Regions from separate parts of the Streptomyces sp. NPDC059224 genome, predicted to be linked through region 2. Evidence: riboswitches for the same ligand, from Rfam matches in the RefSeq annotation. Region 2 holds a riboswitch; the other holds the start of a gene.
What was found. A riboswitch is a leader RNA that binds a small molecule or an ion and turns the genes downstream of it on or off. The one in region 2 is predicted to bind cobalamin.

Region 1 (4,274 bases), on a different contig from region 2:
CGCGGGGTCGGAGCAGGCCGACGGCCGACCGGCGTCCGTGTCCGGGGGCGTTCGGGGGGCCGCAGGGCGCCTCGGCGGGGCGTGTCACCATCGGCTGGCCCGTGTGTGACCGCCTGCCGAGGAGATACGCCATGTCCGCCCGCCCGAGCCTGCTGTACGTGACCGACCTCGCCTACCCGGCGCGCGGGCGGCGGTACGGCGACGAGGACGTGTTCCTGACCTCCCGGCTCCGCGCGGACTTCGACATCGCCCTGTGCCATCCGCTGGACGCCGCGGCCCTGATGGACCGCTTCGACGCGGTCGTGGTCCGCAACAGCGGTCCGGTACTGCACTACCAGCAGGAGTACGACGCCTTCCGCGACCGGGCCACGGCGTGCGGCACCCGGGTCTACAACCCGTTGCACGGCCGGGCCGACATGGCCGGCAAGGGCTACCTGCTGGACCTGACCGAGGCCGGGCACCCGGTCATCCCGACCGTCGACAGGGCGGACCGTCTGGACCGGCTGCCCGAGAGCGACCAGTACGCGGTCAAGCCCAGGACGGGTGCGGACTCCATAAGCCTGACCTTCGTGGACCGGGACGGGCTCGCGGACCTCGCCTACGGCGACATCCTGGTCCAGCCGCGCGTCGACTTCCGCTACGAGGTGTCCTTCTACTACGTCGACGACGCCTTCCAGTATGCGCTGTACGCACCCGACCCCGGCCGCCGCTGGGTCCTCGAACCGTACGAACCCTCCGCGGCCGACCTCGTCTTCGCCCGGCGTTTCATCGACTGGAACACGCTCGGCCACGGCATCCAGCGGGTGGACGCCTGCCGGACCCGGCAGGGCGACCTTCTCCTCGTCGAGCTGGAGGACCTCAACCCCTATCTCTCCCTCGACCTGGTCGACGACCGGACGCGCGACGTCTTCGTCACCGGCATGACCGCCTCGCTCCACCACTTCCTGGAGGCCGGTCCGCGCGGCTGACCCTAGAGCGCGTACGGACCGGGCAGGTTGACCACGATCGCCTCCTGGGTGCTGCGCGCGATGACGACCACCGCCTCGTCGTCGGAGTCGGGGTTCTCCTCCCGGTGCGGCACGAACGGCGGGTCGAAGACGTAGTCGCCGGGCGAGGTGCGCAGCCGTACCTCCTGCGGCTCCGGGCCCGAGTCGTCCAGGAAGACGAACTCCGGGTGTCCGCCGACCACATAGATCGCGGTCCCGGACTCGCCGTGCCAGCACCGCTCGGTCGCAGCCGAGGTCGTGACCTTCCTGGAGGCACTGCGGACCGGGCTGGTGCCCGCGATCACGGTGGAGTCGAGCGCCTGGTGACGGCCGCCACCGCGGGCCCCCGGCCTCGCCTCTCCCCCGACTGCCGAAAGGAAAGGGCATGACCGCCCCGATCCGCCGGAGTCCGTCGCCGTCGGCCACCGTCCCCGACGGCGCGGACGTCCTCCGCGACACCCTGCGCCGGCATGCCGCCGGAGTCACGGTGATCACCTTCCCGGGCCCCGTCGGCTTCACCGCCACCTCCTTCACCTCCGTCTCCCTGCGGCCTGCCCTGGTGTCGTTCTGCATCGGTCTCGAAGCGTCCAGCACCCCCGCGGCGCGTCTCGCGGACCGCTTCGCCGTCCATGTCCTCGGCACCGCGAACGCCGGCCTGGCGGCACGGTTCGCGCGCAGCGGGATCGACCGGTTCGCAGGGGTGCGCTGGCAAGCGCAGCCGGACGGTCTGCCGGTCCTCGACGACGTCACCGGCTGGCTGTCGGCCCGCGTCACGCTCCGTCAGACCATCGGTGACCACCTGCTGGTCGTCGGCGAGATCGACTCGGGCGCGGTGGCCGACGCCGCCCCGGCCCTCGTCCACCACAACGGTTCCTTCGCGTCGGCGCACCCACTGGTGTGACCCGGGGCGGCCGGGAACGGCCGGGGTACGGTGCGGGCCGGGGAGCAGGTGGCCCGGCTCACACCATCCGGATGACGGACATATCGCCGCTCTCCGCGGCGGTACCCCGTAGGCTGGGCGGCGCAGCTGGTTCGCCCCGTCCGCCAGGCGGGATGCGTCGTAAGAGGGAACCCGGCGGGAATCCGGGACTGCCCCGCAGCGGTGAGTGGGAACGAACGCCGTCATACGCACTGGGTCCGACGTACGGAGCTGGGAAGCGACGGCCGGTGGGGGTACGCCCGCAGACCCAGATCCACACCCACATGTGCTACGCCGAGTTCGGCGACATCGTCCAGGCCATCGACGACCTCGACGCCGACGTCATCAGCCTGGAGGCGGCCCGCTCGCACATGCAGGCCGCCCGCGAGCTCGCCGCGCACGGTTACCCGCGCGAGGCGGGACCCGGCGCGTACGACATCCACTCGCCGCGTGTCCCGAGCGCCGCGGAGGCCGCCGACCTGCTCCGTACCGTCCTGCTCCGTACCGGCCTGAAGGCGATCCCCGCCGAACGGATGTGGGTCAACCCCGACTGCGGCCTGAAGACCCGTGCCTGGCCCGAGACCCGTGCCTCCCTGGAGTACCTGGTCAGCGCGGCCCGCACGGTACGCGAGGAACTGCCGGCCTCCTGACGGCACCGGCCCCGCCGGGCCGGGGCACTCCCGGTGCACCGGCCCGGCGTGGTCACTTCCCGTGCGGCTTCGGCTGGTGCGGCTTCCTGCCGCAGTTCTTCACGTCGATCCGGACGACCTGGGGGTCGTGGTCGCTCGCCTGGTCGGCGAACTCGGCGTTGATGTGGACGACGTCGTAGTCGTAGTGGGTGAGGGAGGGGCTGGTCAGGATGTGGTCCAGGGTCTGGCTGTTGCCGTCGTAGACGTAGCTGTAACGCTGGGACACCGGGAGGGTGTTGATCAGGTCGGTGAGGTCGTTGCCGTTCCCGGTGAGGGTCTTGACGGCGTCGGAGAACTCGAAGTCGTTCAGGTCACCGGCGGCCACGATCCGGGCCCGGGGGTCGGCGGCGAGCAGCGACTGGACGAAGGCGTTCTCCACCTCGGCCTGGAGCCCCCGCTGTGTCTCCGAGGAGCGGGTCGGCTCCTGGTAGCGGCCGTGGACCGGGTCGTCGCCGCCCTTGGAGATGAAGTGGTTGGCGATGACGAAGACCGTCTTGCCCTGGAACACGAACTCGCCGACGAGCGGCTTGCGGCTGTCCGTCCAGGCGGCGCTCGCCGGGTCGATCCGGCCCGGGGAGGCGGACAGGTGGGCCTGGCCCTTGCGGTCCTTGACCACCGAGACGGGCGTGGTGGAGGCGTCGCCCGAGGCGGCGCGGTCCACGAAGGAGACCCGCTTGGGGTTGAAGAGGAACACCTGGCGGATGTTGCCGCCGGGCTCGCCGCCGTCCTTGTCGTCGACCGGGTCGACATAGCGCCAGGAGTACGTGGGGCCGCCGGCCGCGACGATCGCCGCGGTGAACTTCTTCAGGGTCGCCTCGGCGGAGACGGTGCCGTCGTCGGTGGCGCCGTTGTCGTCCTGGATCTCCTCCAGGGTGACGATGTCGGGCGAGGAGAGGTTCTTGACCACACCCCTGGCGAGCCGGGCGAACTTGTCGTCGCCGTCGGTCGGGTCGAGGTTCTCGACGTTGTAGGTGGCGAGCGCCAGTTCGTCGCGGGACTGCTTGCGCGTCACCTCCTGCTCGAGGCCGTTGTCGACGGCCGTGCCGGTGGTGGCCGCGGAGGGGGCGAGCAGGTAGCCGCCGAAGTCGGAGTAGTCGACCGGGCCGGTGGTGGTGCCGGACAGCTCGTCACCGACGTTCAGTACGGGGGTCGTTCCGTCGGCCGAGACGATCTCGATGCGGCCGGTGTTCTGCTGGTCGTAGCCGCCGTAGAGGGTGCCCCCGCGCCGGGTGGGGTTCTCGTGCGGCTTGGCCGTCACGAACATCTCGCCGTAGGTGTTCGTCGCGCCGACCACGCGGGCGTCGGAGACCGAGGCGCGCATGCCCTCGAGGGACTCGTAGAAGTCCTGGGAGTACACGGCCGGCCGGAGGGTGAGGCCCTCGATGCTGCCACCGTCGGCCGTGGGGGTGTACTCGCCCGGGACGGTGGAGGCGTTGAGCGCGACCGCGTCCGGGAGGGCGTTGCCGGTGGACAGGGTGGTGGAGACCGGGCTGCCCAGCTCGGTGACCGACTGGGCGGCGGAGGCCGGGTAGTACTCCGAGACCTTGCCGCTGACCAGGACCGAGTCGCCGACCGAGACGGTGGGCGCGGCCGAGCCGGTGTACACGAACAGTCCCTCGCTGGTGGCGGGGTCGGCGTCCGGGGTGGGGTCCTGGATCCAGTAGCCCTTGCTGCCGGTGG
Region 2 (4,274 bases):
CCAGCTCCTCGGCGGCATCTGGATCCTGCAGACCTTCCCGGCCCTGGTCGGCGGCCTGTTCACCCGCTGGTTCCACCGCTGGGCCCTGCTGGCGGGCTGGGCGGTGGGCATGGTCTACGGCACGGCCGCGGCGTACGGCGTGGCCTCCCCCACCCAGAAGCACTTCGGCGGCTCGGCCAAGGAGATCCCCGGCATCGGGGAGATCGGCTACATCGGCCTCACGGCGTTCGTGATGAACGTGGTGGTGACCGTGGTCCTGACGTTCGTCCTGAAGGCCCTGAAGGCCCCCGAGGGCATCGACGAGACGAAGACGGAGGACTACACGGCCGACGCCGGCGACCCGGGCGTGGAAACGGAACTCCCCCCGGCCGTCGCGGAAGGCGCCCGCTGAAGCACCCCGTCAGGGGCGCGAGGAACCGCGCGGGCAACCCCTGACGACCCGCAGCGGGCCGCCGAAAAGAAATCACGACGGCGGCCCGCTGTCGTACACACTCACCCGCATGACGATCCGGATCAGGAAAGCGAACCCCGCGGAATACGGCACCCTCGGCGAACTGACGGCCCAGGCCTACCTCCAGGACGGCCTCCTCGACTTCGGTGAGAGCGACTCCTACCTCACCGAACTGAGGAACGTGGCGAAACGGGCCGCCGCGGCCACCGTTCTCGTCGCCGTGAGCGACGACGTCCTCCTGGGTGGCGTGACTTTCGTCCCCGGCCCCGGCCCGATGTCCGACATCGCCGCCGAGGGCGAGGCCGAGATCCGCATGCTCGCCGTCGACAGCGCCGCCCGCGGCCGGGGTGCCGGCGCGGCGCTCGTCCGCGCCTGCGTCGACCGCGCACGCGCCCTCGAAGGCTGCGAGAAGGTCGTCCTGTCGACGCAGCGCACCATGGAATCCGCCCACCGGATCTACGAACGTCTCGGCTTCGTCCGCACACCCGAGCGGGACTGGAACCCCTTGCCACAGCTGGACGACATCACTCTCCTCACCTATGAGTTGACGCTGCGAGACGGTTCGCGACACAACATGTGGGGGTGACGCGACAGCACGGCACTAGATGTATGCTCATGCTCGCTGTCGCCGCAGGGGAATCCGGTGCGAATCCGGAACTGTCCCGCAACGGTGTACTTGCGCACATCTGTGCGCGAGCGTCAGTCCGAGGACCTGCCGACAGCAACGCCCGGCCGTCCGGCCCGGGTGTTCTGACGTCCGGGTCTCGTGGAGTGGACCGGGGACGCGACACGCGTGCGTGCGCCCGTGTGCTGCCTCCTGCCCTCCGCCAGGCCCTGAGCCGAGCGAGGGAGAGCCCCACGTGACCATCGCGCCAGCCGAACCGGCTTCAGCGACCATCTCTGTGGACGAGGACGGTCCCGGCACCGCGTTGCTGCGGACCCTGACCGGGTTGACCGCCGATCTCCCCGACGCCGACCCCGGCCGGGTCGCCGCCGCCGCGCTGCGCGGCCGGTCCTCGCGGGCCGACGAGGCCGAGCTGCGCGAGCTGGCCACCGAGGCGGCCGCCGGTCTCATCTCCGAGGACCCCGCCTACTCCCGGCTCGCCGCCCGGCTGCTGACGATCTCGATCCGTGCCGAGGCCGCCTCGCAGGGCGTGACGTCCTTCACCGAGTCCGTCGCCGTCGGCCACCGCGAGGGCCTCATCGCGGACCGCACCGCGGAGTTCGCGCGCCTGCACGCGGCCCGCCTGGACGCACTGGTCGACCCGGCCGCCGACGACCGCTTCGGCTACTTCGGCCTGCGCACCCTGTACAGCCGTTACCTGCTCCGGCACCCGATCACCCGCAAGGTCGTCGAGACCCCCCAGTACTTCCTGCTCCGGGTGGCGGCCGGTCTCGCCGAGGACGACACGGTCCGTGCCCTCGACGAAGTCACCGCGCTCTACGGGCTCATGAGCCGCCTCGACTACCTCCCCTCCTCGCCCACCCTCTTCAACTCCGGCACCCGGCACCCCCAGATGTCGTCCTGCTACCTCCTCGACTCCCCGAAGGACGAGCTGGACTCCATCTACGACCGCTACCACCAGGTGGCCCGGCTCTCGAAGCACGCCGGCGGCATCGGCCTGTCGTACAGCCGGATCCGCTCCCGCGGTTCGCTGATCCGCGGCACCAACGGGCACTCCAACGGCATCGTGCCGTTCCTCAAGACGCTCGACGCCTCGGTCGCCGCGGTGAACCAGGGCGGCCGGCGCAAGGGGGCGGCCGCGGTCTACCTGGAGACCTGGCACTCCGACATCGAGGAGTTCCTGGAGCTGCGCGACAACACCGGTGAGGACGCCCGGCGTACGCACAACCTGAACCTCGCGCACTGGATCCCGGACGAGTTCATGCGCCGGGTCAACGCCGACGGGCAGTGGTCCCTGTTCTCCCCCGCCGACGTGCCGGACCTGGTGGACCTGTGGGGCGACGAGTTCGACGCGGCGTACCGCGCGGCGGAGGAGAAGGGTCTGGCCCGCAAGACCGTCCCGGCCCGTGATCTGTACGGCCGGATGATGCGCGCTCTCGCGCAGACCGGCAACGGCTGGATGACCTTCAAGGACGCGGCCAACCGGACCGCGAACCAGACGGCCACCCCCGGCCATGTCGTTCACTCCTCCAACCTCTGCACGGAGATCCTGGAGGTCACGGACGACGGCGAGACGGCGGTGTGCAACCTGGGCTCCGTGAACCTCGGCGCCTTCGTGGACACGGCGACCGGTGACATCGACTGGGAGCGGCTGGACGAGACCGTCCGCACCGCCGTCACCTTCCTCGACCGGGTCGTCGACATCAACTTCTACCCGACCGAGCAGGCGGGCCGATCCAACGCCAGGTGGCGTCCCGTGGGCCTCGGCGCGATGGGGCTCCAGGACGTCTTCTTCCAGCTGCGGCTGCCCTTCGACTCCGCCGAGGCCAAGGCGCTCTCCACCCGGATCGCCGAGCGGATCATGCTCGTCGCCTACGAGGCCTCCGCCGACCTAGCCGAGCGCGGCGGCCCGCTGCCGGCCTGGGAGAAGACCCGTACCGCACAGGGCGTGCTGCACCCCGACCACTACGGCGTCGAGTTCACCTGGCCGGAGCGCTGGGCGGCGCTGCGCGCGCGGATCGCCACGACCGGCCTGCGCAACAGCCTGCTGCTCGCCATCGCCCCCACGGCCACCATCGCGTCCATCGCGGGCGTGTACGAGTGCATCGAGCCGCAGGTCTCCAACCTGTTCAAGCGCGAGACGCTGTCCGGTGAGTTCCTCCAGGTCAACTCCTACCTGGTGCGGGAACTCAAGGACCTCGGCGTCTGGGACGCCCGCACCCGTGAGGCGCTGCGCGAGGCCAACGGCTCGGTGCAGGACTTCGCGTGGATCCCTGCGGACGTCCGGGCGCTGTACCGCACGGCGTGGGAGATCCCGCAGCGCGGTCTGATCGACATGGCCGCGGCCCGGACCCCGTACCTGGACCAGGCCCAGTCCCTGAACCTGTTCCTGGAGACGCCGACCATCGGCAAGCTCTCCTCGATGTACGCGTACGCCTGGAAGTCGGGCCTGAAGACGACGTACTACCTGCGCTCGCGCCCGGCGACCCGGATCGCCCGCGCCGCGCAGGCCCAGCCCACCGTTCCCGCCCAGCAGACGGCTCCCGAAGACGCGGTCGCCTGCTCCCTGGAAAACCCCGAGTCCTGCGAGGCCTGCCAGTAATGACCACCCCGAACAAGAACCTGCTCGACCCGGGCTTCGAGCTGACTCTGCGCCCCATGCGCTACCCGGACTTCTACGAGCGCTACCGGGACGCCATCAAGAACACCTGGACCGTCGAGGAGGTCGACCTCCACTCGGACGTCGCCGACCTCGCCAGGCTCAGCCCCTCCGAGCAGCACCTGATCGGCCGGCTCGTCGCCTTCTTCGCGACCGGTGACTCGATCGTGGCGAACAACCTGGTGCTGACGCTGTACAAGCACATCAACTCCCCCGAGGCGCGCCTGTACCTGAGCCGCCAGCTGTTCGAGGAGGCCGTGCACGTCCAGTTCTATCTGACGCTCCTGGACACCTACCTCCCCGACCCGGAGGACCGCAACGCCGCGTTCGCCGCGGTGGAGAACATCCCCTCCATCCGCGAGAAGGCCGAGTTCTGCTTCAAGTGGATGGACTCGGTGGAGAACCTGGACCGCCTGGAGTCCAAGGCCGACCGGCGCCTGTTCCTGCTCAACCTCATCTGCTTCGCCGCGTGCATCGAGGGCCTGTTCTTCTACGGCGCCTTCGCGTACGTCTACTGGTTCCGCAGCCGGGGTCTGCTG

Region 1: it holds a riboswitch for cobalamin, as region 2 does, so the genes downstream of both, ACFXI4_RS22360 (5-methyltetrahydropteroyltriglutamate--homocysteine S-methyltransferase) here and ACFXI4_RS17385 (ribonucleoside-diphosphate reductase subunit alpha) in region 2, are expected to answer to the same signal.

What each region holds. Positions count from the first base shown of each region.
Region 1 covers NZ_JBHZAN010000019.1:155,994-160,267, reverse strand. Annotated here, with positions in the region: gene ACFXI4_RS22380 (hypothetical protein) at 132-968, shown strand; partial or broken gene ACFXI4_RS22375 (cupin) at 971-1,216, opposite strand; partial or broken gene ACFXI4_RS22370 (alpha/beta hydrolase) at 1,218-1,313, shown strand; gene ACFXI4_RS22365 (flavin reductase family protein) at 1,372-1,887, shown strand; cobalamin riboswitch at 2,048-2,175, shown strand; partial or broken gene ACFXI4_RS22360 (5-methyltetrahydropteroyltriglutamate--homocysteine S-methyltransferase) at 2,157-2,555, shown strand; gene ACFXI4_RS22355 (endonuclease/exonuclease/phosphatase family protein) at 2,608-4,274, opposite strand, start outside.
Region 2 covers NZ_JBHZAN010000014.1:170,752-175,025, reverse strand. Annotated here, with positions in the region: gene mctP (monocarboxylate uptake permease MctP) at 1-391, shown strand, start outside; gene ACFXI4_RS17390 (GNAT family N-acetyltransferase) at 501-1,037, shown strand; cobalamin riboswitch at 1,054-1,186, shown strand; gene ACFXI4_RS17385 (ribonucleoside-diphosphate reductase subunit alpha) at 1,312-3,678, shown strand; gene ACFXI4_RS17380 (ribonucleotide-diphosphate reductase subunit beta) at 3,678-4,274, shown strand, end outside.